DNA from 2 places in the Variovorax sp. PBL-H6 genome. Region 2 is predicted to be linked to the other one. Evidence: riboswitches for the same ligand, from Rfam matches in the RefSeq annotation. Region 2 holds a riboswitch; the other holds the start of a gene.

Region 1 (14,640 bases), 1.6 Mb from region 2:
GTTCAGCCGCCCGTCACGGGGCGGATCACTTCGATGCGGTCGTCGGGGTGCAGGGCGTGCGATGCGTAGTTCGAGCGCGGCACGAACTGGCGATTCACCGCGGCGGCGAAAGGCGGTTTCGCCTCGATCAGGGCGATGGCGTCGGCGAGCGTCGCTCCGTCGGGCAGTGTCTTCGGGTTGTCGTTGATCAGGATGTTCATGGTGCGATGGGCTCCCGGCCGGGTGCCAGCGCGAAGCGTTCGGCCAAGTCCGAGCCGTCTTCCCGCAGCAGCTCCAGCGCAACGTCGAGCATGGCCGGCGCGATCATGAAACCGTGGCGGTAAAGGCCGTTGATCTGCATCACGCCTGCGCGCGGCTGACGAATGGCGGGCAGGTTGTCGGGCAGCGTCGGGCGGCACTGGGTCGCGATCTCGAGAATGCGCGCCTCGGCAAAGCCGCTGTGCACCGCATAGGCCGCGCTCAGCAGCTCCAGCGTCGAACGCACGCTGGCAGGCGACATGTCCTCGGATTCGATTTCGGTGGCGCCGATCACGAACACCCGGTTCGGCTTGGGTGCGATGTAGAGCGGGTAGCGAGGATGCACCAGGCGCGTGGGCCGTGTCAGCGCGACCTCGGGCGCATGCACGCGGATCACCTCGCCGCGCACCCCGCGCAATGCGTTCCATTGCGGCTGGGCGCCGAGACCGCGGCAGTCGATGACGCGTTCGCCCTCGCCGGGGCGGAAATCATCCAGGCTGCGCGGCGCGTGCCAGTGCAGCTGGACGTTCGGCAGGGCCTCCAGCGTGGCGAGCAGCGCCGCGAGCAGCTCGCGGTTGTCGAGCTGGCCTTCTTCGGGCAGCAGCAGGCCCTGCACGAAGCGGCTGCCCAGCGCGGGTTCGAGTGCGGTGATGCCGGCTCCATCCAGCGTGCGCATTGCGGGCAATTCGGGCACCTGCTCGACGGTGCGCGCCAGCACGCGCGCGAGCCGCGCGGCCTCGGCCGCGTCCTGCCGGTGCCACAGCACCAGCGTGCCTTCGCGCTGGAAGAACACCGGCTGCGCCAGCTCGCCCAGCAGTTCCGGCCAGCGCGTCAGCGCGTAGTGGCCCATGCGCACAACTGAAGGTGGCGCCACAGCGGATTCGGCCAGTGGCGCCAGCATGGCGGCGGCAACGCGCGCGGCCGCGCCATCGGCCTGCGGCCCGCCGGCATCGAAGAGCTCGACGCGGCATCCCGCGCGCGCCAACGCCAGTGCCAGCAGCCGGCCCATGAGGCCGGCGCCCAGGATCGCGGCCGAGGCGAAGGGAAGGGCACTGCGCGAGGTCATCGACACGTCCTCAGCCAGGGCCCGCGATGGGGTGGACCATAATTTTCAACATGACCCCAGCAATTTCCCGTTATGCCCGCGTGCTGTCGATTGCCGGTTCCGACAGCGGCGGCGGCGCCGGCATTCAGGCCGACCTCAAGACCTTTTCGGCCCTGGGCTGCTACGGAATGACGGCGATCACCGCGCTGACCGCGCAGAACACACTGGGCGTCTCCGGCATCCATGGCGTACCGCCGGAATTCCTCAAGGCGCAGATCCGGGCAGTGGTGGAGGACATCGGCGTCGATGCGGTCAAGCTGGGCATGCTGCATGCGCCCGAGGTGGTGGAGGTGGTGGCATGGGCCATTGACCATTACCGCCTCGACAAGGTGGTGCTCGACCCGGTGATGGTCGCCACCAGCGGCGACCGGCTGATCGCGGCCGAGACCGTGCAGGTGCTGGTGCGCGAGCTGTTCCCGCGCGCGACCGTGGTCACGCCCAACCTGGACGAGGCGGCGCTGCTCATCGGCCATGCCATCGATGGTGTCGACGCGCTCGACGATGCGGCGAGCGAGCTGCTTGCGCTGGGCGCGCGCGCTGTATTGCTCAAGGGCGGCCATCTGCCGGGCGACGACGTGGTCGACCTGCTGGCCGAGGCCACCGGCGAGCGGTTGCGTCTTTCGTCCGAGCGCATCGCGAGCCGCAACCTGCACGGCACGGGCTGCACCCTGTCCTCGGCCATCGCGGCGCACCTCGCGCTCGGCTACCCCCTGCCGGAGGCGGTCGAACGCGCGCGCGGCTACGTGGTGGCCGCGATGGCCGCCGGTGCGGACGTGAAGATCGGTGCAGGCCATGGACCTCTCAACCACGGTTTTGCGCCAGTGCCGACGGTCCGCCTGCCGCTGCCTGGCGCGTGAACCAGGCCAGCGCGAAGGTGAAGGCCAGCGTGGGCAGCGCCGAGCCGAGTTGAGGCGCCCACCTGGCGCAGCCGTGGTAGACCGCGATGCCCGCGATCCAGATCAGCGCGGCACCCAGGTCGACGCGGCGCGTGCCCGAGGTGGCGGGCGCCTCCCCGGTGCCCAGCCGGCCGAGGATCACGCCGTAGAGCGGCACGAAGACCGAGCTCAGCAGCAGCAGGAAGGGCTCCAGCGTGTGCATCGGCAGCACCAGCGCAAAGCCGATGCACAACACCGCCAGGGCCAGTCCCCAGCGCTTCACGCTCCAGCGCGGCTTCAGGCTGTGGGCCGACACCGAGCCTGAATAGACGTCGCCATAGGCATTGTCGAGCTCGTCGATGAGGATCAGGCCCAGCGCCACGAGCCCGCCCTGCGCCAGCAGCAGCGCCGTCACCAGGTTGCTGCCCGGCTCGGCCGCACTCGCCACCATCACGCCCAGGCCATAGCACCAGATGTTCGCGAGCGCATAGCCCAGCCAGGTGCCGGAGAAGGCGGCACCGAGTCCGCCGGTGCTGCGCTTGCCGTGGCGTGCGTAGTCGGCCACCAGCGGCAGCCAGGAAACGGGCATCGCGATCACCAGGTCGAGTGCGCTGAACAGGCCCATGCTGCCGTCGCCCGGGCGCGTCCAGAAGGCCTCCAGCCCCTTGGCCTGCAACTGCGCAGCGAACTGCCAGCTGAGCCACAGCAACGACAGCAGCACCAGCGGCAGTCCGAAGCGGCTGACGAAGCGCCGCACCAGCTTGACCATGGAGCCGGCCAGCAGCGCCAGCAGAACGGCCCCCCACAGCAGCGTGGTCAGCATGCCGCCGAGACCGCCCTCGAGCGACCAGCCGAAGGCCTGCTTGCCGATGGCCTGCGTGCCCTCGCGCATGATCACGAGCTCGAAGGTGGTCCAACCGATCAGCTGCACGATGTTGAGCACCACCGGCAGCCGCGCGAAGGCGCTGCCATAGGTCGCGTGCATGAGTCCGGCGCTGGCCAGGCCGCTTTCGCAGCCCAGGCGTGCGGTCCAGGCCAGCAGGCCGGCCCCGATGCACGAGCCCAGCACGATGGCGAGCACGGCGTCGCGCGTGCCGACTGCCGGCACCAGGTAGGCACCGATCTGCATCACCAGCAGGCCGACGCCGAGGCTGAACCACAGCGAGAGGTGGTCGTGCCAGTGGAACACGCGGCTGCTCGCAGCGAGCGGCGTCAGCGCTTCATTGTTCTGGGTTGCGGTTGCCATCCATTTGCTCCATTGCAAAGTGTTTGGCAGGTGGGCGAGGCCGCGGCGGCAAGACCTCCGCGCGAGAGAAGACCGTAGCGCGGCGGCCGCCGGACCAGCTTCCCTGCGCGAGGATTACCTCAGTCAGGTTCAAAGGGACTCTCTCAGCCGGCCTGCGATCCCGTGGGCCGCGGGCCGGCACCCCTAGCGTTGCTTCAGTCGGTCTGGCGAAGCGAGGGCCATTGTAGGCCGCCCGCCAAAGGCCCTGATCAGTACTTGTCGAGCACCGCCCCCGAGCTCGCGCTCGAGGCGTTGAAGGCGAACTTCGCCTGCACCCCGCGCGTGTAGCGCGGCGCCGGCGCCTTCCAGCCCGCGCGGCGCTTGGCGATCTCGGCCTCGGGCACGTTGAGCTCCAGCTTGAGCTGGTGCGCATCGATCGTGATCGAGTCGCCCTCGTTCACGAAGGCGATGGTGCCGCCGGCCGCCGCCTCGGGCGCCACGTGGCCGACCACCATGCCCCAGGTGCCCCCGGAGAAGCGGCCGTCGGTGATCAGGCCCACGCTCTCGCCCAGACCGGCGCCAATCAGCGCGCCGGTGGGCGCCAGCATCTCCGGCATGCCGGGGCCGCCCTTCGGCCCGAGGTAGCGCAGCACCATCACGTCGCCAGCCACGATCTTGCCGTCCAGAATGGCCTGCAGGGCCGACTGCTCGTCGTCGAAGACGCGCGCCGGGCCGGTGATGACCGGGTTCTTCAGGCCGGTGATCTTGGCCACTGCGCCCTCGGGCGACAGGTTGCCCTTGAGGATGGCGAGGTGGCCTTCGGCGTACATCGGTTTCGTGATCGGGCGGATCACGTCCTGATCTGCGCGCGGCTGGTCCGGCACGTCCTTCAGTACCTCGGCGATGGTCTGGCCGGTGATGGTGATGCAGTCGCCGTGCAGCAGGCCTGCGTTCAGCAGGATCTTCATGACCTGCGGGATTCCGCCGGCCTGGTGCAGGTCGACGGCGAGGTACTTGCCGCTGGGCTTCAGGTCGCAGAGCACCGGCACCTTCTTGCGCATGCGCTCGAAGTCGTCGATGGACCACTCCACCTCGGCTGCGTGCGCGATGGCGAGGAAGTGCAGCACCGCGTTGGTCGAGCCGCCGGTCGCCATGATCACCGCCACCGCATTCTCGATTGCCTCCTTGGTCACGATGTCGCGCGGCTTGATGTCCTTCTTGATTGCCTCGATCAGCACCTTGGCCGATTCCTTGGCCGAGTTGGCCTTCTCGTCGTGCGGATTGGCCATGGTCGAGGAGTAGGGCAGCGAGATGCCCAGCGCCTCGAAGGCCGAGCTCATGGTGTTGGCGGTGTACATGCCGCCGCAGGAGCCGGTGCCGGGAATGGCGCGCTTCTCGATTTCCTTCAGGTCCTCGTCGCTCATGTTGCCAGCGGCGTTCTGGCCCACTGCCTCGAACACGCTCACGATGTTCAGGTCCTGGCCCTTGTAGCGGCCCGGCAGGATGGTGCCGCCGTAGACATAGATGGCCGGCACGTTGGCGCGCAGCATGCCCATGAGGCCGCCGGGCATGTTCTTGTCGCAGCCGCCGACCACCAGCACGCCGTCCATCCACTGGCCGCCGACGCAAGTCTCGATGCAGTCGGAGATCACCTCGCGGCTCACCAGCGAGTACTTCATGCCCTCGGTGCCCATGGCCATTCCGTCGGAGATGGTGGGCGTGCCGAAGACCTGTGCGTTGCCGCCCGCTTCCTCGATGCCGGCAATGGCGGCGTCGGCCAGCTTCTGCAGGCCCGAGTTGCACGGCGTGATGGTGCTGTGGCCATTGGCCACGCCGACCATCGGCTTCTTGAAGTCGCCTTCCTCGTAGCCCATCGCGTAGAACATGGAGCGGTTCGGTGCGCGGGACTTGCCTTCGACGATGTTGGCGCTGCGGCGGTTGATCTGAATAGTCTTGGTGTCCATCGTGTCTCTGCTCGTGGGGAAATCGGGGGGAATGCAAGTATCGGACGATTGACTGATTGCTTCCAATCCGATTTTCAAGGCCGATTGATATGCTTGGCGAATGAGAGAAGCCTCCATCGGATTGCGCGCCTGGCGCCAGTTCCTCGCTGTCGCCGAGGAGCTGCACTTCGGGCGCGCGGCGCAGCGCCTGCACATGACGCAGCCGCCGGTGACGCAGGCGATCGCCCAGTTGGAGAAAACGCTGGGCGTCGTGCTCTTCGATCGCACGCGCCGGCGCGTTGCCCTTACGCCGGCCGGCGAGGCGCTGCTGCCGGAGGTGCGGGAGCTGCTGGCCCGCGCTCAGACGCTGCCCGGGCGCGCCCGCGCAGCGGCGGCCGGTGAGCTCGGGCGGGTGCGGCTGGCCTTCGTCTCGACCATCGGCTTCGAGCGCCTGCCTGCCTGGGTGCGCGAGTTCCGCCTGCAGTGCCCGGAGGTCGCGCTCGAACTCGTCGAGGCGACCGGTGATGTGCAGCTCGAGGCCTTCGCGCGCGGCGAGATCGATGCCGGACTGATGCTGCATTCGCCCGGCTTCTCGCCGGCGGGGCTAGAGCGCTTGCCGGTGTCGGAAGAGCCGCTGGTGCTGGCGCTGCCGGCGCGGCATCCGCTCGCGCGCCGCCCGCTGCTGCCGCTGGCCGAGGCGCTGGCCGAGCCGCTGGTGATCTTCCCGCGCCGCATCGTGCCATCGCTGCACGACGCGATCTTCGGGCTCTATCACGCGGCTGGGCGCACGCCGCAGGTGGCGCAGGAGGCGATCCAGATGCAGACCATCGTCAACCTGGTCTGGGGCGGCCTGGGGCTGGCATGGGTGCCCGAGAGCGTGACGCAGTTCCGGCGTGCCGGCGTGGTCTACCGCGCGGCGGCGGAGTTCGCACAGGCCGCGCGGCGCCGGGCGCCCGTGCTGCCGGCCTGCGAGACCAGCCTGGTCTGGCCCGCTGCCGGTGGCAACCCGGCGCTTGCGCGCTTCGTGCAGTTCATTGCTGCGAATGGCTCGCCCTGACAATGACCCCACGGAGGTGGCCGCCGGTGCCGCAGTCGCGCAAAAACCGCGCGGCACAATAGCCCGATGCTGATGTACCCCCAGATCAACCCCGTGGCCTTGCAGCTCGGGCCGATCGCCATTCACTGGTATGGCCTGACCTACCTGGCCGCCTTCGCGCTCTTCTATTTCCTTGGCACGCGCCGTTTGCGGCATGAGCCCTTCCGCTCCATCACCGAGCCCGGGGCCTGGACGCGCAAGGACCTGGAAGACATCCTCTTTCTCGGCGTGATGGGCGTGATCGTCGGCGGGCGGCTGGGCTACTGCCTCTTCTACAAGCCCGGCTACTACCTCACGCATCCGCTGGAGATCTTCTTCGTCTGGCAGGGCGGCATGAGCTTTCATGGCGGGCTGATCGGTGTGATTGCGGCAATGGGCTGGTTCGCACGCTCACGGTCGCGACCTTTCTGGCAAGTGATGGATTTCGTAGCGCCTTGCGTGCCCACAGGGCTGGCTGCCGGCCGGGTCGGCAACTTCATCAACGGCGAGCTGTGGGGGCGCTTCAGCAGTCCCGAGCTGCCTTGGGGCATGGTGTTCCCGCAGAGCGGCTCGATGCTGCCGCGCCATCCCTCTCAGGTCTACCAGTTCCTGCTCGAAGGGTTGCTGCTTTTCGTCTTCCTCTGGCTGTACGCGCGCAAGGAGCGCCGCGAGCGCCGCGTCTCCGCGGTGTTCCTCATCGGCTATGGGGTGATGCGCTTCACGGCGGAGTTCTTCCGCGAGCCCGACGACTTCCTGGGCCTGCTGGCGCTCAACATGAGCATGGGGCAGTGGCTGTGCGTGCCGATGATCCTGTTCGGCGTGTGGCTCTATGCGAGCGCGCCGTCGGCGCAGCCGGCCTACGGAGCGCGCCGGCCGGGTTGATAATTACGCGTAATTACCAATAATGACGAGCGCGCCGGCCTGCTACAACAGCCTCCATGCGCATCGTCCACAGCTCCCTGCACGACGAAGTCGCCGCCAGCCTGCGCGAGGAGATCTTCGCCGGCGCGCTGGCGCCGGGCAGCTTCATCGACGAGGCGACACTGTGCGAACGCCTGTCGATCTCGCGCACGCCCCTGCGCGAGGCTCTCAAGGTGCTGACGGCCGAGGGCTTGCTGCGCCACGAGCCGCGGCGCGGCTGCTTCGTGGCGGAGGTCACGCAAAAGGACCTGGACGACATCTTTCCGGTGATCGCGCTGCTCGAAGGTCGCTGCGCCTGGGAGGCGGCGCGCAACGCCAGCGATGCCGAGCTGGCCGCATTGGAGGCCCTGCACGACAAGCTGGCGCGGCATGCGCGGGCGAAGCGCATCAACGAGTACTACGCGACCAACTTCGCGATCCACGAGGCCATCATCATGCTGGCGGACAACCGCTGGCTCGCCCAGGTCATCGGCGACCTGCGCAAGATCCTCAAGCTCGCGCGCCTGCAGCAATTGCACGCACCGGGTAGGCTGGAGCAAAGCCTCTCGGAACACCTGGCCGTGTTCGCCGCGCTCAAGGCACGAGACAGCGACGGCGCCGAGGCGGCCATGCGCACCCACCTGAACCGCCAGCGCGAGGCCTTGCGAGCCGTCGCCGCGCAACAGAAAGCGAAGCTGATTTCATGATCACCAATGCCTCCGACTGGATCACCCGTAACGTCTCGCGGTTGCGCACGGGCCCCGATGCGCAGGGCAAGGACGCCGCGGGCGCCAAGGGTTCCGCGGCGCCCAAGCGTGCAAGCACCGGCCCGCGGCCACTGGCCGAGCGGCTGGAGGCCACGCTGCGCCGCAACGGCGAGGCGCTGGCGCCACGTGCGCTGCGCCGCGCCCTGGGCGAGCTGCAGGCGGTGATCGATCCACGCATCAGCGAAGTCGAGGCCGGGCGCCGCGCCCATGGCGTGGTCCAGTGGTACGCCGGGCGCGAGCTGGACGAGCGGCGCGACGTCTGGTTGCTGATGAGCGAGCGCTTCGCCCCCGACTTGAACAGGGTCAGCACGGCGCGCGACCACCACCAGGCCGCCATGGGCACGGCCGACGAGCCCCAGGCCGAGGTGCACCTGCGGCGCGCGCTGGTCTCGCCACGCCTGCGCCTGCTGCAGCGCTTCGCCATTGAACCGGAGGGCATGCGCTTCCTGGTGGACCTGCGCGCGCAATTGCTGCCGCACCTCAAGGGCGATCGTCGCCTTTTGCCGCTGGATGCCGAGCTCGAGCACCTGTTCTCGACCTGGTTCGACGTCGCCTTCCTGGACTTGCGGCGCATCAGCTGGGACTCGCCGGCCTCGCTGATCGAGAAGCTGATCCAGTACGAGGCGGTGCACGACATCAAGAGCTGGGCCGACGTCAAGAACCGGCTCGACAGCGACCGCCGCTGCTACGGCTTCTTCCATCCGCGCCTGCCGAACACGCCGTTGATCTTCGTCGAGGTGGCGCTGGTCGACCATATCAGCGAGGGCATCGTGCCGCTGCTCGACGAGGCGGCCGCGCCGGTCAAGGCCGACCGCGCCACCACGGCCATCTTCTATTCGATCAGCAACACGCAGGATGGCTTGCGCGGCGTGAGCTTCGGCGATTCGCTGATCAAGCGGGTGGTCGAGACGTTGCAGGCCGAGCTGCCGCGGCTCAAGACCTTCGCCACGCTGTCGCCCATTCCCGGCTTTCGCAGTTGGTTCGCGAAGAACGCCGGAGTGCTGCTCACGCGGCTGGACGAGAAACGCCAGACGGAGCTGGGCCGCGTGGTCGGCTCGCTGCCGCCCACCGCCGAGCGCGTGCTCGCTGCGGCGGAGGAGGCGAGCACGCTCGATGCCAGGTCGCCGGTGCGCCAGCTGCTGATGAATGCCGCCGCCGAATACCTCGGGCGCGCAACGGCCGAGGGCAAGCCGGTCGATCCCGTGGCGCGCTTCCACCTGGGCAACGGTGCACGCGTGGAGCAACTCAACTGGGCCGGCGATCCCTCGCCCAAGGGCCTGAAGCAAGCCTACGGGCTCATGGTCAACTACCTCTACGATCTCAAGCGGCTCGACAAGCACCGCGCCCTGCTCGCGCAAGGCAAGGTGGCGGTGTCGGGCGATGTGGACGGTCTCTTTCTCAAGGGTTGATCCCTTGAGGGGCCGCAGTGGCGCGCCGTGGGCCCCGGCGCTTTTGTCATCACAACGATAGGAGACACAGCAATGAGCTCAACCTTTCAGCGGCGCGATGTCCTGCGCCTGGCCGCGGCAGGGGCCGCCGTCACGCTCGGCAGCGCGGCATACGGGCAATCGGCCTGGCCGGCCAAGCCGGTGACGCTGGTGGTGCCGTTTCCCGCGGGCGGGGGCACCGATGCCTTCGCGCGACCGCTTGCAGCCCAGTTCTCGAGGGCGGCCGGTCAGTCACTCGTGATCGACAACCGAGGCGGTGCCGGCGGCACCCTGGGGGCGAGCATCGCGGCCAAGGCGCAGCCAGACGGCTATACGCTCTTCATGGGCGCGGTGCACCACGCGATCGCACCGTCGGTGTATCCCAGGCTCGACTACGACATCGAGAAGGACTTCGTGCCGCTGATGCTCCTGGCCAGCGTGCCGCAGGTGGTGGTGATCAATCCCAGGCGCGTGTCGGCCACGACGCTGAAGGACTTCGTCGCCGAGGCCAGGCGAAATCCGGGCAAGCTCAATTACGCCTCCGCCGGTGCAGGCACCTCGCATCACCTGGCCGGCGAGCTCTTCAAGCTGCAGACCAACACCTTCATCACCCACATCCCCTATCGCGGCGCAGGCCCGGCGCTGCAGGACCTGATCGCCGGCAACGTCGACTGCATGTTCGATGGCCTGGGCTCCTCGGCGCAGCACATCAAGGCTGGCCGCATCAAGGCGCTGATGATGGCGGGCAGCAAGCGCAACCCGGCCTTCCCCGACGTGCCGAGCGCGTCCGAGGTGGGCTTGCCGGACTACACCGTCACGACCTGGTACGGCCTGTGGGCACCCAAGGGCACGCCGGCAGAGGTGCAAACCCGGATCGTCGAGGACATGCGCAAGGCGCTGGCCACCGATGAGCTCAAGGCGATCTGGGCCAGCAACGGCGCCGAAATCCCGAATCTCGTCACCACGGCGTACGGCGGATTCGTGAACGCCGAGATCAAGCGCTGGGCCGGCGTGGTCAAGGCGTCGGGCGCGAAGATCGAATGAGGCAGGGGGCCGTCACGCTGGAGCGAGAGGGGCCGATCGCCCGCGTCACGCTCGCGAATCCTGGGCGGCTCAATGCCATGTCCCGTGCGATGTGGCGCGAGTTGCGCGCCGTGTTCGACCAGGCGCTGGCCCATGACGGCTCGCTGCGTTGCGTGGTGGTGCGCGGCGAAGCTGGCCAGTTCTGCGCCGGCGGCGACATCTCTGAGTACCCCTCCTTCCGCTTCGACGAAGCCTCGCTGCGCGAATTCCACGAGAACGAAGTCTGGGGCGCACTCGCGGCCATGCTCGCCTGCGAGCTGCCGCTGGTCGCGCAGATCGAGGGCGCCTGCATGGGCGCGGGCCTCGAGATCGCGAGCTGCTGCGACATCCGCCTCGCTGGCCAGGGCGCGAAATTCGGCGCCCCGATCGCGAAGCTCGGCTTCCCGATGGCGCCGCGGGAGGCGGCCCTGGTGCGCGGCGCGGTCGGCGACACGCTCGCGCGCGACATGCTGCTGGCCGCGAGCGTGCACGGAGCGCAGCGCCTCTGCGATGCCGGCTTCTTGCTGGCCGTGCTGCCCGATGCGGAGGTGGACTCGACGGCGCTGGCGCATGCCCGGCGCGTGGCGGCGCTGGCGCCCGCGGCGGCCCGCGCCAACAAGCGCACACTGGCGGCGATTTCCGCCGAAAGTCTGCTCGCCTCCGCCTACGACTACGCCGATTCGCCCGAGCATCGCGAGGGCGTCGCCGCCTTTTTGGCCAAGCGTCCGCCCGTCTTTTGAACGCACGATGACATGACCGACCCGACCAACGCCAACCTCTTCGCCGCGCTGCGTGCCGCCTTCCCCTCGGACCTCGATGCCATCGCGGTGGAGACCGACGACGGCCTCTACTACGCCTGGCGCGACCTGGAACGCGCCAGCGCCATGATCGCCAACCTGCTCGATGCGATCGGCCTGAAGGCCGGCGACCGCGTCGCGGTGCAGGTCGAGAAGTCGGTCGAGGCCATGATGCTCTACCTCGCGACCCTGCGCGCGGGCTACGTGTTCCTGCCGCTCAACACCGCGTACCGCGAGGCCGAGATCGCCTACTTTCTCGGCGATGCCGAGCCCGCGGTGGTGGTGTGCAGCAGCGCCAACGCCGGCTGGGTGGCGCCTCTCGCAAGCGCGGCCGGCACGCGGCACGTGTTCACGCTCGACGACGACCGCAAGGGCACGCTGCTCGAAGTTGCGGCGCAGTGCAGTGACCAGCACCGGGTGGCGCAGAAGAAGCCCGACGACCTGGCGGCGATCCTCTACACCAGCGGCACCACCGGCCGCAGCAAGGGCGCGATGCTCACGCACCGCAACCTGCAGTCGAACGCCGAGGTGCTGAAGGACTACTGGGGCTGGCGCCCGGGCGCCGACGTGCTGATCCACGCGCTGCCCATCTTCCACGTGCACGGCCTCTTCGTCGCCCTCCATGGTGCACTGATCAGCGGCAGCCAGATGATCTGGCTCAACCGCTTCGACCCGAAGCGCGTGGTGGCCCGGCTGCCCGACGCGACGGTGTTCATGGGCGTGCCCACGCTGTACACGCGCATGCTGGCCGAGCCCACGCTCACGCGCGAGGCGTGCAACAGCATGCGGCTCTTCATCTCCGGTTCGGCGCCGCTGCTGCTCGAGACCTTCGAGGCCTGGCGCGAGCGCACCGGCCACACCATTCTCGAGCGCTACGGGATGAGCGAGACCGTGATGCTCACGTCCAACCCGTACAGTGCCGTACAGGGCGAGCGGCGCGGCGGCACGGTGGGCTTTCCGCTTCCCGGCATACAGCTACGCGTGCGAGACGACGCGGGCCAGCCTTGCGCCACCGGCGAGATCGGTCATATCGAGGTGGCGGGTCCGAATGTGTTCGCGGGCTACTGGCGCATGCCCGAGAAGACCGCGGAGGAGTTCACCCAGGATGGCTTCTTCAAGACGGGCGATGTAGGCCGGATCGACAACATGGGCTACGTGACGATCGTGGGCCGCAGCAAGGACCTGATCATCAGTGGCGGCTACAACGTCTACCCCGTCGAGATCGAGGGCTACATCAACGACATGCCGGGCGTTGCGGAAAGCGCCGTGATCGGCGTGCCGCATCCGGACTTCGGCGAGGTGGGCGTAGCGGTCGTCACACCCAAGCCCGGCGCGGCGCTCGACGGCGAGGCGATCGTCGCCGAGCTCAAGGCCAAGCTGGCGAACTTCAAGATTCCCAAGCGCTGCTTCATCGTGCCGGAGCTGCCGCGCAACACCATGGGCAAGGTGCAGAAGGCGCTGCTGCGGGAGCAGCACAAGGGGCTTTTCGAGGCTGCGTAGCGTCAGGCGGCCAGCGGCAGCGGCGTGCTGCCGGCCGCAAGCTCTGGCTTGGCCACCACGGCCTCGAAAGCACCGGCTTCCGTCTCTGCCGGCCGCTGGAACACCACGGGCTCGCGGCGCGCCTTGTTGAGCAGCAGTTGCGTCACGTCGGGTCGTGCATAGTGGCCGCTCGGGTCGCCGGCCGCCTTGGCGAGCGAGATCATGCCGAGGTCGATGTCGGCTGTCACCAGCCCTTCCTGGTCCTCGGCGAGCGGCGTGCCCAACGGCGCCCCATCGGGTCCATAGATGCGCGCGAAGCCGCCGCCCACCCGCAGCATCTGCTGCTTTCCCGGGTCGGTGCACAGCATGTCGCTCATGGCCTGGGAGACGGTCGCGCAGGGCGCGACCACGAAGCACTGCCCCTCGGCCGCATAGACCTGGCTGGCGGCATTGTTGACCTCGGCCCCGAGCGCGTAGGCCGCCCCGCGGTATAGCGAGAAGCTGGGCCAGGCGGCGCAATGGATCTGCTCGTTCTGTGCATACATCGCGTACTTGCTGAGCGGCTGCAGGTGCTCCCAGCACGAAAGCGACCCGACGTTGCCGATCGCCGTCTCGCACACGGTGAGGTCGGAGCCATCGCCCTCGCCGAAGACGGTGCGCTCCACGTGCGTGGGCTTGAGCTTGCGGCGGGTCTGCACTGTGCGGCCCTGATCATCGATCAATGCCTGGGCGATGTAGAGGCTGCCGCCAGCCCTTTCGCTGTAGCCGAGCGAGACCCAGACCCCATGCTTGCGCGCGGCCTCGCGCACGCGGTCGAACTCGGGCGAGCCGACGACCAGCGAGTTGTCGTGGTAGCGCTGCACGAACTGCATGCCCCACGCAGGCGAGTCGAGCCAGATCCACCAGGGATAGCCCGGTACCCAGGTCTCCGGAAAAGCGATCAGCTGCACGCCCTGCGCCGCGGCCTGGGCGATCAGGTCGACGGTCTTGTCGAGGGTGCCGTCGAGATCGAGGAACACGGGCGCTGCCTGGACGGCGGCGACGCGAAGTCGGGGATGGGTCTTGCTGGCCATGGCGGGCTCCGGAGGGTGAAGGAAGAGGGCCGCACACGCCGCGCGCATCGGGTTTGCGCGCTGGCATGTGGGTTGCTTGAAGCGTAAGTTCGACCCCGCCATTCATCTTGTCCGGATCTCGCGGCGTTCTTGTCCCTGCGTTGCGCGCTGCCTCCGGGAGGCCCCCCATGTCCCAGTTGTTCAGCACCGACGCCGTACCCCGCGACCAGCGCCTTGCGTACTGGACCGACATGATCTGCAACGTCTATGTGCAGCTCGGATGCGACCCGGCGCGAGAGCGCCCGGCCGGCGACTTCAACGGCAGCATCCGCCGCCATGCCTTGCCCAGCCTCGATGTGTCGGTAGTGAACTCCGGCGCGCAAAGCGTGATGCGAACGCCTGGCCACATCGCCCGTTCGACAGATGACTATTTTCTGGTCGGCATCCAGACGGCCGGCCGCGGCGTCGTGCGGCAGGACGGGCGCGACGCCGTGCTCGCCGTCGGCGACTTCGCGCTCTATGACAGCACGCGGCCTTACCAACTGCTGTTCGACGACGCCTTCGAGCAGATCGTGCTCAAGCTGCCCGGCGAACGCCTGCGCAGCGAGCTGCGCCAGACCGAGGCGCTGACGGCAACCACCGTGTCCGGGCGCGAAGGTGCCGGCCACTTGCTGATCAGCATGATCCGCACCTTGC
Region 2 (14,640 bases):
GCCTCGGCGACCGTGAGCTTCCAGCCGAGCTCGCCGAGCATCTCGGCGAGCACGCGGTTGGTAATGGGTTCGGAGTCGACGAGCACGCCGTCGCAGTCGAAGAGGACGGCGTCGAAGGGGATGGAGGGCATGGACTCGATCGTATCAAGCAGCCCCTTCCCCTCTCCTTCAGCTCGGCTGGATCGGGATGTACATCTCGCCGCCCGCAGCCTTGAACTCGGCCGACTTGCCCGCCATGCCGTCGGCCACTGCCTGATCTTCGGCCAGGCCGCGCGCGGCCGCGTACTCGCGCACCTCCTGCGTGATCTTCATCGAGCAGAACTTGGGCCCGCACATCGAGCAGAAGTGCGCCACCTTGCTCGAGTCCTTGGGCAGGGTCTCGTCATGGAATTCGCGCGCCGTGTCGGGGTCCAGGCCGAGGTTGAACTGGTCCTGCCAGCGGAATTCAAAGCGGGCCTTGGACAGCGCATCGTCGCGTGCCCGCGCGCCCGGATGGCCCTTGGCGACGTCGGCCGCATGGGCCGCGATCTTGTACGCGATGATTCCCTGCTTCACGTCGTCGCGGTCCGGCAGGCCCAGGTGCTCCTTGGGAGTGACATAGCACAGCATCGCGGTGCCGGCCCAGCCGATCATGGCGGCGCCTATGGCGCTGGCAATGTGGTCGTAGCCGGGCGCAATGTCGATGGTCAGCGGGCCCAGCGTGTAGAAGGGCGCCTCGTGGCAGTGCTTGAGCTGCTCGTCCATGTTCGCCTGGATCATGTGCATGGGCACGTGGCCGGGCCCTTCGATCATGGTCTGCACGTCGTGCTTCCACGCAATCTGCGTGAGCTCGCCCAGCGTGCGCAGTTCGGCGAACTGGGCCTCGTCATTGGCGTCGGCCGCGCAGCCGGGGCGCAGGCCGTCGCCGAGCGAGAAGCTCACGTCGTAGGCCTTCATGATCTCGCAGATGTCCTCGAAGTGCGTGTACAGGAAGCTCTCCTGATGGTGCGCGATGCACCACTTGGCCATGATCGAGCCGCCACGCGAGACGATGCCGGTGCGGCGATCGGCCGTGAGATGGATGAAGGGCAGGCGCAGGCCCGCGTGAATGGTGAAGTAGTCCACGCCCTGCTCGGCCTGTTCGATCAACGTGTCGCGGTAGATCTCCCAGGTGAGGTCCTCGGCCACGCCGCCGACCTTCTCGAGCGCCTGGTAGATCGGCACGGTGCCGATGGGCACCGGGCTGTTGCGCACGATCCAGTCGCGGGTGGTGTGGATGTTGCGGCCGGTGGAAAGATCCATCACGTTGTCGGCGCCCCAGCGGATCGCCCACACCAGCTTCTCGACCTCCTCCTCGATGCTGGAGGTAACGGCGGAGTTGCCGATGTTGGCGTTGATCTTGACCAGGAAGTTGCGCCCGATCGCCATCGGCTCCACTTCGGGATGGTTGATGTTGGCCGGGATGATGGCGCGCCCGCGCGCGACCTCGTCGCGCACGAACTCGGGCGTGATGAGCTTCGGGATCTGCGCGCCCATCGGGTTGCCGGCGAGGCGCTTCTCGCGCGCGGCATCGGCCAGGTATTCGGCCATCCATTCGCGCTTGCCGTTCTCGCGCAGGGCCACGTACTCCATCTCGGGCGTGACGATGCCGCGGCGCGCGTAGTGCATCTGGCTCACGTTGCGGCCGGCCTGCGCACGGCGCGGCTGGCGCTGGAGCCCAGCGGCGGCGCCGCGCAGTTCGGCGAGCTTCCGGGCATCGCGGTCGGCGTGGGTGGCGCCGTCGTCGAGCATCTGGTGGCTGCGGCCGATATAGGCCTCGGTGTCGTTGCGCTCGGCGATCCAGGCGCCGCGCACGCTGGGCAGGCCGCTGCGCACGTCGATGTCGGCGGACGGGTCGCTGTACGGGCCCGAGGTGTCGTAGAGCGAGACGGTCTCGCCGTTGGTCAGGCGCACGTCCCGCACCGGAACACGCACGTCGGGCCGGCGGGGGCTCGCGATGGCACTTTTGGTCGAGGCTGGGAATGGCTCGCGCGTGAGCGTGAGCAGCGAGGCGAACTTGTCAGGGGCATTCATGCGGGGCACTCCTTCGGGTTGGATGGGTGCTCCGCAATCGCTCCGGATCGGCGCGGCGGAAAAGGGGGGATTCCGTGGCCGGGGAGTCGCAGCTCTTCTTACGCTGGTATGAACCAGTTCAAGTTCGCGGGTTCGGCCGCTTGGCCATCTCAGCACGCATCGCGCGTACACCCCGGAGCGGGACCGATTCTAGGCCCCGCAGGCAGAAAGCATCAAGCCGGATGCGCGGCGACGTCCCGTGCATCGACATCGAGCCGAGCCGGCTCCGAAGCCAACGCCTCGGCAGCGGTCCAGGCCGCGATCCCGCCGGCGAGCACGCGCACCCGCGACAGGCCAGCCTTCGCCAGGAGTCGCGCGGCGGCGATGGCGGTTTCGTCGTTCGGGCAGTCGCAGAACACCACCACCTCGCGCGCGGCCCGCAGTTCGGCCAGGCGGTCCGTCAGCTCGCGGTACGTGATGCCGACGGCACCCGGCACGGACCGGTCATCGATCCTGCGCGATTCGGGAGAACGCAGGTCGACCACCAAGAGACGCGCGCCGGCGGCGAAGGCGTCTCGCAGCGCATCGACTTCGACGTGCACGATATCGTCGACCTTCCGTGCGATACGGCGTTCGCGATAGCGCCAGGCAACGAAGACGGCCAGCAGCAGCGTGCCGACCAGCGTCGCCGTGAGGCCAACGCTCGACATCATTGCCAGCACGTCCTGGATCGCGGCATGGAACAGCCCGCCGAGTGCCAGGAAGCCCAACGCCCAGATCACTGCGGCAAGCGTTTCGTAGGCCATGAAGCGCGCGTTCGACATGCCCAGGGCGCCGGCCATCGGCGGCGCCACCAGCGACACGCCCGGCACGAACTTCGCCGCGATCAGGGACAGCCCGCCCCAGCGGCCGAGAATGGACTCGCTGCGCCGAACACAGTTGTCGGCCGACAGCGAGACGCGGCACAGGAAGCGCATCACCTGGTAGCCCCAGCGCCGCCCGGCCAGGAACCAGGCACCGTCGCCGAGGATGTTCCCCAGCACGGCAGCAAACACCAGCGCAATAAAGGACAGCTGGCCCTCGACCGCGAGGCCGCCGGCCACGACGAGGAAGGGCGCGGCCGGCACCGGTGCGCCCAGGCGGGTCGCCAGCGTGGCGAGAAACACCACGGCGGCGCCCTGCGCGGTAAGAAGAGCGATGAGATCGTTCATCGCTATTCCCCCGTGCCGGCGCGCGTGGGCGGGAGTTGGACCCGGGCGCTGCGAGTCGTTGCGATGCCCCGCAGGTCGATGTCCGAGAAATACGCCAATCCGCGGCCCTGCGTGTTGTCGGCGTCGGCCGATACTGCGATCGCGACCACGTCGGGCAGCGTGTCGCCGGCTTCGTCGCCGAAGGCGCGCTTGTAGTCAGCCAACAGATTGCGGCGCTCGCTCACGAAGACCGCCGGGTTGGCTGCGGCGCCGGACTCCAGCACCACCATGCGCATGCGCTGGGTGAACGCGTTGACGAGCGTGCTGCCCGCTGCTTCTTTCTTGTCCCACACGTAGCAAAGGGCCTCGCTGGGCACTTCCTCGCCAGTGGTGCGGCGCGCCAGTGCCAGGCGGGTGCGCTCACCGAACGACAGGTGATCGGCCGGGAAATCAAAGAAAACGCAGAGCTTGGCGGCGCCGTCATCGCCGGCGCGGGTGCGCAGGTTGGCGTCTTCCACGAAGGTGTCGACGCGCCAGCGCCAGGCCAGCGTGGTGGAGGGGTTGAGCGGCACACGGGTGGCATGCACGAGATTGCCGTAGGACTGGTCGGCCTCGACCTTCAGCACCTTCTGCGCACCCTGCTGGACCACCTCGAAGCGGGTTGGCGCCTTGTTGGGCAGGCTGGTGAAGCGCCAGGGCTGGGGCGCCTGTGCGCCGCGCGCGGCGGAGAAGGGAGTCAGCGCCGCCTCTTCGGCATGTGCGGCCGGCGCGGCGAGCCAGAGGGCGGCAGCAGCGATCGGCGCAGCCAGCATCGCACCGATCCAGCGGAATGCGGTCGGGATGATCGTGCTGTACTTCGTCGCCATGGTGTCCTCGGGGGTGTCGGTGTGTGTTGCGCGGTGTGCTGTCGGAGCGTGAAGAGAGTGTGGGGGCGAGAGCGTCCCGGATAAAGTAGCCAAACGGAATCGGACTGTCGCCGAATCGCGCACAATGCGCGCGCTTGCTATTGAATCTGTAGCAAGGGATGCACGCCGTGTCGGCCCGCGGCGTATTTTCCAGTCAAGGAACGATTCAGCGCATCACCCCGTCGGTGTAGTACCAACGGAGGAGATCGCCCTCGCCTCTCTCGCGCACGAAGCGGCTGCGCTCCGCCAACCGGGTAGCGGCGCCCGATCGATCGCGCTGGCGGGCGACGAACTCGACCTCGGCATGGCTGGCATCGGTCACGACATGGGCGCGCACTTCCAGGCCGAGCCATTTCACGCCCGGCTCGAAGTCGAGGCGATCCGGGCGATGCGAGGCATGCCAGGTCGCCAGCAGGTAGTCGGCCCGCTCGCGCACGAAGGCGGTGTAGCGCGAGCGCATCAGGGATTCGGCGTCCGGCGCCGGTGCCTGCCCGAAGTGGTCCAGGTAGCGGCCGCAGCATTGGGTGTAGCGCAGGGCCGAGCCGGAACGGTCGCGGAGGCCGCAAGGGCAGGAGTCGGGCTGGGGTCTGGACATGAGGCACTGATGCGCAAGGCCAATGATTGTGCAACCCTGAATCGCCCCGATGGCGCATTGCTTTCTCGCACCCTAGGCTCCGGCAAGGACGAGGAGAACGGCCATGTATCTGAAGGCTTCGGAACAGCTGGGCCTGCGCGGCATCTTCGCGCTGCTGGCGGAGGACCAGGGCGAGCGAGAGATCCGCGAGCGCCTGGGCTGGGCACTGCTGGACTTGCTGCGGGCGGACCAGTTCGCTTCCTTCGTGTGGGATGCGGACAGCGGCACCTTCGGGAAACGCGTGGCGCTCAACATGGAGCCGGGCAACCTCGACCGCTATGCGCAGTGGCACCAGCACCATGACCCGATCACCTTTGCGCTCCAGTCGCGCCGCCGTGCCACCCGCGTGACCGAGGTCATGCCGCAGCGTGCGCTCATGCGCACCACCTTCTTCAACGAATTCCTGTCGCGCGACGGGCTGCACTGGGGCATGAACCTGCACGCGTTCGAGGGCGAGAGCGCGCTCGGCGACCTGCGGATCTGGCGGCGACGCGGGCGCGGGGACTTCGGCGCGCACGAGACGGCGCTGCTGGATCTGATCGAGCCAGCCTTCATCGGCGCCTTGCAGCGCGCGCAGCGAAAGGCCTCGCCCGCCGCAGCGCGCGAGGCCGCCTGGGCCAGCCTGAGTGCGCGCGAGCAGCAGGTCGCGCAGGCGGTGAGCGAGGGCCTGACCGACAAGGAAATCGCGCGGCGTGCGGGTGTCGGCATTCCGACGGTGCGCACCTACCTGCGTCGCATCTTCGTCAAGCTGGGCATCGAGCGACGCTCGGCGCTGGGGGGGTGGGTGCCCGGGCGTTGAGATCTCCGGGGCGCACGCTGGACGCGCGGCGGCCGGTGCAACCATCGAGACTTCTTCTTCGGCGCATCGGCAGCGCCGCGCCGTTCACCTCGGCGGAGGCAAGCGCCCGAGTACCCCCTCGACGGCCAGTCCCACCGCCAGCAGCCTGCGGTCGCTCCCCGCCGGCCCATCGAGTTCCAGTCCCACGGGCAAGCCGCTCGCAGCGCCGAGCCCGGAAGGCAGCTGCAGGCCCGGAATGCCGGCGTTGCTGCCGGGATCGGTGTTCTGGATCAGCAGGACGAAGTTCTCCACGCTGCTGGACTCGGGCGTGGCGGCCAATGCCACGCGAGGCACGGTAGGGAAGACCAGCGCGTCGAGGCGATGCCTCCTGAAGGTCTCGCTGTAGAGCTTTTGCAGGGCGGGCCGCGCCTTGCGTATCGCGTTGTCATAGACGGGCTTCGCGTCGACGACGCCTTGCGCGGCAGGCAGCTTGCGCGGCATCACCAGGCCTTCGAAGGTCCCCTTGACGTCGGGACTCGCGATGCCCGCGGCCACTTGCCCGATGTCGACGCCGGCACGGTATTTCGCGAGGTAGCCCGCAAGGTCGTCACGGATCTCGTACAGCACGACCGGAAAGCTGACCGCGCCATTGAGTTCGGCAAGCCGGGGCATCTCGACATCGACGAGCGTGACGCCCGCCTCGCGCAGCTTTGCCAGTGCCGCATCAGTGGCGGCGCGGGTGTCCTCGTCGAGGTTGGCGTAGAAGGCTTTCGCCACGCCCAGCCGCACGCGCTTGAGGTCCGCCGGCACCACCGGCGTGCCGCCGGCAATGACGCGGTCCAGCAGCGCCAGGTCGGCCACCGAGAGCGCCATCGGCCCGGCCGTGTCGCGCGTGTGCGAGATCGGCACGATGCCCTGCTGCGAATAGCGTCCCACGGTGGGACGCAGCGCGGCGCAGCCATTGAACGCGCACGGAATGCGCACCGAACCGCCGGTGTCGGTGCCCAGCGCGGCGGGCGCCATGCGCGCACCCAGCGCTGCGCCATTGCCCGAGGAGGAACCGCCGGCGATGCGCGTCGCGTCATAGGCATTGCGCACGCCGACGTCGGGCCCGGTCTGGAAGGTCGGGTTGTAGCCGGTCACGCCGAAGGCCAGTTCGTGCATGTTGGTCTTGCCCAGCACGACAGCACCGGCGGCGCGCAACTTCGCGACCACGGGCGCATCGGCGCTGGCGACAAAGCCCTTGAGCGCGGGGGTGCCGGCGCTGGCCGGCAGGCCCTGGACCTGGATGTTGTCCTTGATCGCGACCGGCAGCCCGCCGAGCGGCTTGCAGCGACCGCCACTGCGGCGTGCCGCATCGGCAGCCCTCGCGGCCGTGAGGGCGCCTGCCTCGTCCAACGTGATGAAGGCGTTGAGCTGCGGCTTCGCCTTGGCCTGGGCGAGGTAGGCCGTCACCAGTTGCTCGCTGGTCAGAGAGCCGGCGCACAGGCGCTGCGCAGCGTCGCTGGCCGTCAGCGTGGCGAGGTCGAGCGGCGCAACCTGCGCACCCGCGGATGAAGCGAGGGCAGCAGCGCACAGCGCGAGCGCGCCGGTGCGAACGAACGAGACGCAGCATTCGATGGACATGGCGGACGCCTCCGTGAAACGAAGGCCCCATGGTGCGCCGCCGCGTCACGCTTGTCTGTCATCCGTATCGATGACAGCCGACAGCCGACAGCCGCAGCAGCGCCTCAGGCCAGTGCTCGCTGGATCAGGAGCTTCTGGATGTCCGACGTCCCTTCGTAGATCTGGCACACGCGCACATCGCGGTAGATCCGCTCCAGCGGAAAGTCGTTGACGTAGCCGTAACCGCCCAGCGTCTGGATGGCCGCGCTGCAGACGCGCTCGGCCATTTCGCTGGCGAACAGCTTGGCCATCGCGGCTTCCTTCAGGCAGGGCAGGCCCGCATCACGCAGGCTGGCCGCATGCCAGATCAGCTGGCGCGCCGCCTCCAGCTGGGTTGCGCAGTCCGCCAGCCTGAAGCCGACGGCCTGCTGCTCGAAGATCGCGCCGCCGAAGGCCTGGCGCTCCTTGGCGTAGGCAAGGGCGACCTCGAACGCGCTGCGCGCCATGCCCACGCTCTGCGCCGCAATGCCGATGCGCCCGCCTTCCAGCGCGCCGAGGGCGATCTTGTAGCCCTCGCCTTCCTGGCCGATCAGGTTCTCGGCCGGGATGCGGCAGGCGTCGAAGTTGATCTGCGCGGTGTCGCTCGAATGCTGGCCGAGTTTGTCCTCCAGCCGCGTCGCCGTGTAGCCCGGGGCATCGGTGGGCACGATGAAGGCGCTCATGCCGCGCTTGCCAGCGCCCTTGTCGGTGACGGCGATCACGATCGCGATCTGGCCGTTCCTGCCGCTGGTGATGAACTGCTTGACGCCGTCGATGACCCAGCCGTCCGCGTCCTTGCGCGCCGTGGTGCGCAGTGATGAGGCATCGCTGCCGGCTTGCGGCTCGGTCAGGCAGAAGGCCCCGAGCATCCGGCCTTGGGCCAGCGGCTGCAGCCACTTCGCTTTCTGCGCCGCGTTGCCGTAGCGCATGAGGATCGCGTTGACCGGGCAGTTGGTGACGCTGATGGCGGTGCTGGTGCCGCCATCGCCGGCCGCGATCTCCTCGAGCACGAGGGCGAGCGTCAGGTAGTCGAGACCGGCGCCGCCGTCGTCTTCGGGCACGCAGATGCCGTAGGCGCCGAGCGCCGCAAGCCCGGCGTGGGCTTCTTTCGGGAAGAGGTGCTCGCGGTCCCAGCGCGGCGCGTTGGGCCAGAGCTCGGCCTGGGCGAAGGCGCGCACCGCGTCGCGGATCGCTTCCTGGTCGGGGGTCAGCAGCATGGGGACTCCTTGCCAGCGCTTACTTGGAGGCGCCGAGGTCCATGATCAGCTTGCTGGCCATGTACAGGCGGCGGGGGATGGCGTCGATCATCACGTACTCGGCCGAGTCGCTGTGGTAACCGAAACCGGGCAGGCCCAGGCTCTCGATCACCGGCTTGCCCGAGAGCGCGGCATAGGCCGCATCGGTGCCGCCGCCGGTCCGCTCCTCGACGCCCAGCGTGCCCCCGGCCTCCTTGTAGTACGCAACCACCTTGTCCACCAGCTTCTTGCCACCTTCGCCCGCATTGAATGCCGGCCGCCCACGGGTCACCAGCACCTTGACCTCTGCGTCCTTGAGCTTCTTCTTCTGGGCGCGCTCTTCCAGTGTCTTCATGGCGGCGTCGAAGTCCTCGTTGCGTGCATAGCGCACGTCGGCGTTGAGGCTGGCGCTGTCAGGGATGATGTTGGAGACGGCGCCGGCCTTGCCGATGGTCCAGTTGAAGCGCAGATTCTTCGACTTGTCGTCGATGTCCATGGTGCGCAGCACCAGGTCGGAAGCCTCGACCAGGGCGTTGACGCCGAGCTCGGGCGCCGCGCCGGCATGCGAGGCCTTGCCCTTGATGTTGACCTGCACATAGGCGATGCCCGAGGTGCCCAGCGACAGTTTCTCGGACTCGGCGCCAGTGGGCTCGAAGGACAGCACGTAGTCGCTGGCCTTCGCCTCCTCCTGGATCAGGTCGCGCGAGCCGAAGGAGCCCTTTTCCTCGTCAGTGTTGAACAGCACGGTGATCGTGCCGAAGTCCTGGAAGCCGCGTGCCTTCAAGAGCTTGAGCGTGTGCAGGATGACGGCGTTGCCGCCCTTGTCGTCGGCGATGCCGGGGCCATAGGCCTTGTTGCCTTCGACGCGGAACGGGGCCTTGGCCAGGATGCCCTTCAGGTACACGGTGTCCATGTGCGACATCAGCAGGATGTTCTTGCCGCCCTTGCCCTTGAGCTTGCCGACGATGTTGTCCCCGACGACGATGCCGGCCGACTTGCTGCGCGTGACGCTGAAGCCCAGGGCCTTGAGCTCGTCCTCGAGGACCTTGCCGGCTGCAGCCAAACCGTCGGCATCGCCGGTGCCGGTCTCGATGTTGACCAGCCGCTCCAGCGTCTTGACCACTGCGGGCTGCTCGGCCGTGGCGGCACTGAACAGGGCATCGTCGCGCACCTGGCTCCAGGCAGCGGGCGTGAGAAAAGCGCAGGCGAGCAGCGCAGCGAGCGCGTGGCGATGGAAGGCCGGGTGCATGACGGAGGGCTCGAAGAGTTGGGGAACGCTCATTCTAGGGAGCGCTCGCCTTGTCACGGCCGTGCACGCCCTGGGCCAAGAAATGTCAGAGCGCGCCGAAAAGCGGCCCAAGAATGTCAGAGCGGGCGCGGTGAGTCAGGCAGCAAGCAAGGCAGCGGCGGCTTTGGCGATGGCGCGTGCGTTCAGCTGTGCCGAGGTGCGCAGCACGCCTTGCCAGTAGCGCTCGACGGCCTCCAGCCCGCCGGCCTTTTCCTGCTGCTCGAAGGGGATGCGAAGGGACCAGTCGGTGAGGCCCAGGAAATGAGCGCGAAAGACCTCGCCATGGAACTCTGCCGTCTCTTCCGCGGTGACGTCGCGCGTGATCAGCGGGGCCGTGTCGAACTGCAGGCCGAGGCTGTCGAGATAGCCGCACGCCATGGCCAGGCGGATCTGCGTCAATTCGCCGTCCTGGAGGCGCTGCGCCGTCTCCAGGCAAAGGCCCGGCACCGTTGCAAGCCGAAGCTCGGGCGGCGATCCGCCGTCGAGCTCGCCAGCAGCCCAGCATGCGTAGTAATAGCCGTGATCGGCAAGGTAGGTATAGACCACGCCAACCCGTCCCTGGCCAAGCAGCAGGCGAAGCTTCTTGAACTGGGCCTGCGATATCGGTGAGGGCATTTGAAAGGGCTCCGTTCGGCAAGGATTGCGCACCGTGCGAAGGCGGTCGGGGCCGATGGCCGGCGCCTTCGCGGTGCTGCGACTGCAGTTATCGTGCCGGCCGGCTTCAGACCAGCTCGAGCGCCACGGCCGTGCCCTCGCCGCCGCCGATGCACAGCGTGGCGACGCCGCGCTTCTTGCCCTTTTGCTGAAGCGCATGGATCAGCGTGACCATGATGCGCGCGCCGCTGGCGCCGATCGGGTGGCCCAGCGCGCAGGCGCCGCCGTGCACGTTGACCATCGCGTGCGAGAGGTCGAGCTCGTGCATCAGCGCCATCGGCACCACCGCGAAGGCCTCGTTGACCTCCCAGAGGTCGACGTCCTTCACGCCCCAGCCGGTCTTCTTGAAGAGCTTGGCCACCGCCCCCACCGGCGCGGTCGAGAACCACTCGGGCTGCTGCGCATGGGTTGCGTGGCCGAGGATGCGCGCGATGGGCTTGGCGCCCAGCTTCTTCGCGGTGCTCTCGGTCATCATGACCAGGGCCGCGGCGCCATCGTTGATCGAGGAACTGGAGGCGGCGGTGATGGTGCCGCCCTCCTTCTTGAAGGCCGGCTTGAGCGTCGGGATCTTGTCGAGCTTGACCTTGCCCGGGCCCTCGTCGATCTCGACCAGCGTGTCGCCGCCGCGGCCCTTGACCAGCACCGGCGCGATCTCGGCCTTGAAGGCGCCCGAGCTGGTGGCGGCCTTGGCGCGCTCCACGCTGGCGATCGCGAACTCGTCCTGCTGCTGTCGCGTGAACTTGTACTTGGCCGCGCAGTCCTCGCCGAAGGTGCCCATCGAACGGCCGGGCTGGTAGGCGTCTTCCAGTCCATCCAGCATCATGTGGTCGAAGATGCGATCGTGGCCCATGCGGTATCCGCCACGCCCCTTGAGCATCAGGTAGGGCGCGTTGGTCATGCTCTCCATGCCGCCGGCGACCATCACCTCGTGCGTGCCGGCCAGCAGCATGTCGTGCGTGAACATCGCGGCCTTCATGGCCGAGCCGCACATCTTGCTGAGGGTGACTGCCCCGGCGCTGTCGGGCAGGCCGCCCTTGTAGGCTGCCTGCCGCGCCGGCGCCTGGCCCTGGCCCGCCATCAGGCAGTTGCCGAACAACACCTCGCCGACCACGTCGGACGCAATGCCTGCACGCTCGACGGCCGCCTTGATGGCGACACCGCCCAGGTCGTGTGCGGCAAGGGAAGAAAAATCGCCCTGGAAGCCGCCCATGGGGGTGCGCGCGGCGCCGACGATGACGATGGATTCAGACATGAATTGCTCCTTGTGAGATTGAAGAGGAAGGCGAGGTCCGCGACGCCGGTTTCATTTCAGAAGTAGGGCGCATGGCCGTCGTGCTGGAACCGCTGCGCCTCGTCGTAGGGAAAAACGTCCAGCATCTGGCCGGCCTGGATGCGCTCCTTGTGGCTCTGCCAGAAGGCCGCGTCGAGCAGGTCGGCGTGGTGGGCCATGAAGGCCTCGCGCACCGACTCGTTGCCGAGCAGGAAGGGGCCGAAGGTCTCCGGGAACACGTCCTTGGGGCCGACCGAGTACCAGACCTCGCCGCTCATTTCGTCTTCCTCGGTGCGAGCCTCCGGCACGCGGCGGAAATTGCACTCGGTGAGGTACTCGATCTCGTCGTAGTCGTAGAACACCACCTTGCCGCCGCGCGCGACGCCGAAGTTCTTCCACAGCATGTCGCCGGGAAAGATGTTGGCCGCAACCATGTCCTTGATGGCATTGCCGTATTCGACGACCGCGTGCTCCAGCTGCTTGCTCGCCCGCTGGGCGTGCTCGGGATGCTCGAGCTGGTCGAAGGCCTCCTGGAGGTAGATGTTGAGCGGGATCATGCGGCGCTCGATGTAGACATGCTTGAGCACGAGCTCCATCTCCCCGTTGCCGTCACGGTCGCCGATCTCGAGCTGGCTGGGCGCGAACTGCTTGATCTCCGCGATCAGCTCGGGCTCGAAGCGGTCCAGCGGGAAGCCGACATCGCTGTACTCCAGCGTGTCGGCCATGCGGCCCACCCGGTCGTGCTGCTTCACCAGCATGTACTTGCCCTTGATCTGCTCGCGCGTGGTGTCCTTCTGCGGCGGGTAGAAGTCCTTGATGACCTTGAAAACGTACGGAAAGGAGGGCAGGTCGAACACCAGCATCACCATGCCCTTGATGCCGGGCGCGATGCGGAACCGGTCCGTCGAGTAGTTCAGGTGGTAGAGGAAGTCGCGGTAGAAGAGCGTCTTGCCCTGCTTGGCCAGCCCGAGGGCGCTGTAGATCTCGGCGCGCGGCTTGCGCGGCATCAGCGAGCGCAGGAACTGCACGAAGGCCGACGGCACCTCCATGTCGACCATGAAGTAGGCCCGCGCGAAGCTGAAGAGCATCTGCAGGTCTTCCTCGCCGAAGAGCGCGGCGTCGATGTAGAACTTGCCGGCGCGGTCATGCAGGATCGGGAGTGCGAAGGGCAGCTCGATGAAGCCGTTCATGATCTTGCCGACGACGTAGGCGCCCTTGTTGCGGTAGAACAGGCCCGACAGCACCTGCAACTGGAAGTTCGCGCGCAGCTTGATCTGGTGGAAGCGCCCGAGGATGGCGGCCGCCACGCGCTCGGCATCGCGCTGGATGTCGGCAAAGCGGCCCTGCAGCGCGTAGTCCTCGAGCAGCCGGCGCACCGTGTCGGCCAGCGTGTGCTGCTCGGGGTAGTAGGCACGGTAGGTGGGCGAGCCGCGCGCCTCGATGTATTCGGTGCTGATGGCCGGCCGCACGAAGATGAAGTCGTTCTGGAAGTAAGCGCGGTGCAGGATCTTGGTGGTGACCGAGTTGAAGAAGGTCTCGGCCAGCTCCGGCTGGTGGTGGTCGACCAGGAGGCCGATGAAGTGCAGCTTGACCTGGTGCCAGACGTCCATGGGCTGCTCGCCGGCCTTGAACTCCTTCTCGAGCCGGGCCACCGCTTCGCTCACGCGCAAGTCGTAGAACTCGATGCGCTCGCGCTGCGCCCGCTGCTGGCCGTGCCAGTCGGCTGTCTCGAAGCGGTGCTTGGCGCGCGCCGACTCGGCACGGAACAGCCGGTAGTGGCGGTCGAAGCCGTCGCGCATCGCCTTGGCGATGTCGTAGGCGAGCGGGGAATCGAGGCGCTGGGGAAACATCAGTTCACGGCACGGCTTGCGCCGGGTCGGCATCGGCCTGCGGCTTCTCGGCCCGCTTGCTCCATTTGTAGCGGATGCGCTGGACGGCCGCCTTGTACAGGGCCTCGATGGGCTTGACGCCATCGAGGGTCATGCCGAGGTCCTGCAACAGCCCGTCGTGCACGCCGAAAGCCCAGCCGTGAATGGAGACGGATTGCTTGCGGCTCCAGGCGTCCTCCATCACGGTGCTGACCGCGACGTTGACCACCTGCTCGGTCACGTTGAGTTCGCACAATGCGTCGGCGCGCAGTTCTTCCGGCAGGGAACTGAGCAGCACGCGATGGCGGTCGCGCACGTCCTGGATATGGCGGATCCAGTTGTCGGCCAGCCCGATGCGCGCGCTGTCGAGCGCCGCCTGGACGCCGCCGCAGCCGTAGTGGCCCACCACCATGATGTGCTGGACCTTGAGCCGCTCGACGGCGAACTGGATCGCCGACAGGGCATTGAGGTCGGAGTGCACCACGATGTTGGCGACATTGCGATGCACGAACACTTCGCCGGGCTCCAGGCCGGTGATCTGGTTCGCGGGCACGCGGCTGTCGGAGCAGCCTATCCACATGTACTTGGGCGTCTGCTGTTTCACCAGGCTGGTGAAGAAGCCGGGACGATCCCGCTCCATGCGCGCTGCCCAGGAGCGGTTGTGGGCGAAAAGATCCTCCAGGTTGTCGGGCGTTTCGTTGTCCATGGCGTCATGCTAGGTGATTGAGGGATGATGATGAGGCCTCAGCGGGCCTTCGGCTTGGACGCGCGAGTCAGGGCGGCCCGAGCCTGCTTTTCCTGCGCGCGGATCTCGGCGAGGTTGGCCTGCAGTTCCTCCATCTGCGCCTCGAGCTGGGTGCGATGGCTGCCGAGCACGCCGAGGAAGCGCTGAAGCTGCGGCACGGTGTCGCGCGGGCTGTCGTACATGTCGAGGATGTCCTTCACCTCGTTGAGCTTCAGTCCGAGGCGCTTGGCGCGCAGCGTGAGCGCGAGCCGCGTCCGGTCGCGCGCGGTGTAGACGCGCTGCTGCCCGGCTCGCTCCGGAGCGAGCAGGCCCATGTCCTCGTAGAAACGGATCGCCCGCGTGGTGAGGTCGAATTCCCGGGCGAGTTCGCCGATGGTGAAGGTCTGCGAGGGCATCGT

The links. Region 2 has a riboswitch for thiamine pyrophosphate ahead of thiC (phosphomethylpyrimidine synthase ThiC). Riboswitches for the same ligand answer to the same signal wherever they lie in the genome.
Region 1: linked by a shared signal. The riboswitch ahead of G3W89_RS17180 (purine-cytosine permease family protein) and the one ahead of thiC (phosphomethylpyrimidine synthase ThiC) in region 2 are both predicted to bind thiamine pyrophosphate.

The regions. Positions count from the first base shown of each region.
Region 1 is NZ_LR594659.1:3,634,949-3,649,588, reverse strand. Features, by position in the region: gene thiS (sulfur carrier protein ThiS) at 3-200, opposite strand; gene G3W89_RS17190 (FAD-dependent oxidoreductase) at 197-1,303, opposite strand; gene thiD (bifunctional hydroxymethylpyrimidine kinase/phosphomethylpyrimidine kinase) at 1,330-2,199, shown strand; gene G3W89_RS17180 (purine-cytosine permease family protein) at 2,144-3,463, opposite strand; TPP riboswitch at 3,547-3,658, opposite strand; gene ilvD (dihydroxy-acid dehydratase) at 3,712-5,406, opposite strand; gene G3W89_RS17170 (LysR family transcriptional regulator) at 5,507-6,442, shown strand; gene lgt (prolipoprotein diacylglyceryl transferase) at 6,509-7,342, shown strand; gene G3W89_RS17160 (GntR family transcriptional regulator) at 7,399-8,067, shown strand; gene G3W89_RS17155 (malonyl-CoA decarboxylase) at 8,064-9,536, shown strand; gene G3W89_RS17150 (Bug family tripartite tricarboxylate transporter substrate binding protein) at 9,609-10,598, shown strand; gene G3W89_RS17145 (enoyl-CoA hydratase/isomerase family protein) at 10,595-11,356, shown strand; gene G3W89_RS17140 (malonate--CoA ligase) at 11,369-12,913, shown strand; gene G3W89_RS17135 (carbon-nitrogen hydrolase family protein) at 12,916-13,965, opposite strand; gene G3W89_RS17130 (helix-turn-helix domain-containing protein) at 14,133-14,640, shown strand, end outside.
Region 2 is NZ_LR594659.1:5,197,233-5,211,872, forward strand. Features, by position in the region: gene G3W89_RS24635 (HAD family hydrolase) at 1-131, opposite strand, end outside; gene thiC (phosphomethylpyrimidine synthase ThiC) at 169-2,052, opposite strand; TPP riboswitch at 2,131-2,237, opposite strand; gene G3W89_RS24645 (rhodanese-like domain-containing protein) at 2,265-3,242, opposite strand; gene G3W89_RS24650 (DUF3047 domain-containing protein) at 3,245-4,087, opposite strand; gene G3W89_RS24655 (YchJ family protein) at 4,293-4,721, opposite strand; gene G3W89_RS24660 (helix-turn-helix transcriptional regulator) at 4,825-5,559, shown strand; gene iaaH (indoleacetamide hydrolase) at 5,644-7,164, opposite strand; gene G3W89_RS24670 (acyl-CoA dehydrogenase family protein) at 7,269-8,399, opposite strand; gene G3W89_RS24675 (glutamate carboxypeptidase) at 8,419-9,666, opposite strand; gene G3W89_RS24680 (hypothetical protein) at 9,802-10,320, opposite strand; gene G3W89_RS24685 (acetyl-CoA C-acyltransferase) at 10,427-11,611, opposite strand; gene aceK (bifunctional isocitrate dehydrogenase kinase/phosphatase) at 11,668-13,479, opposite strand; gene can (carbonate dehydratase) at 13,484-14,203, opposite strand; gene G3W89_RS24700 (MerR family transcriptional regulator) at 14,242-14,637, opposite strand.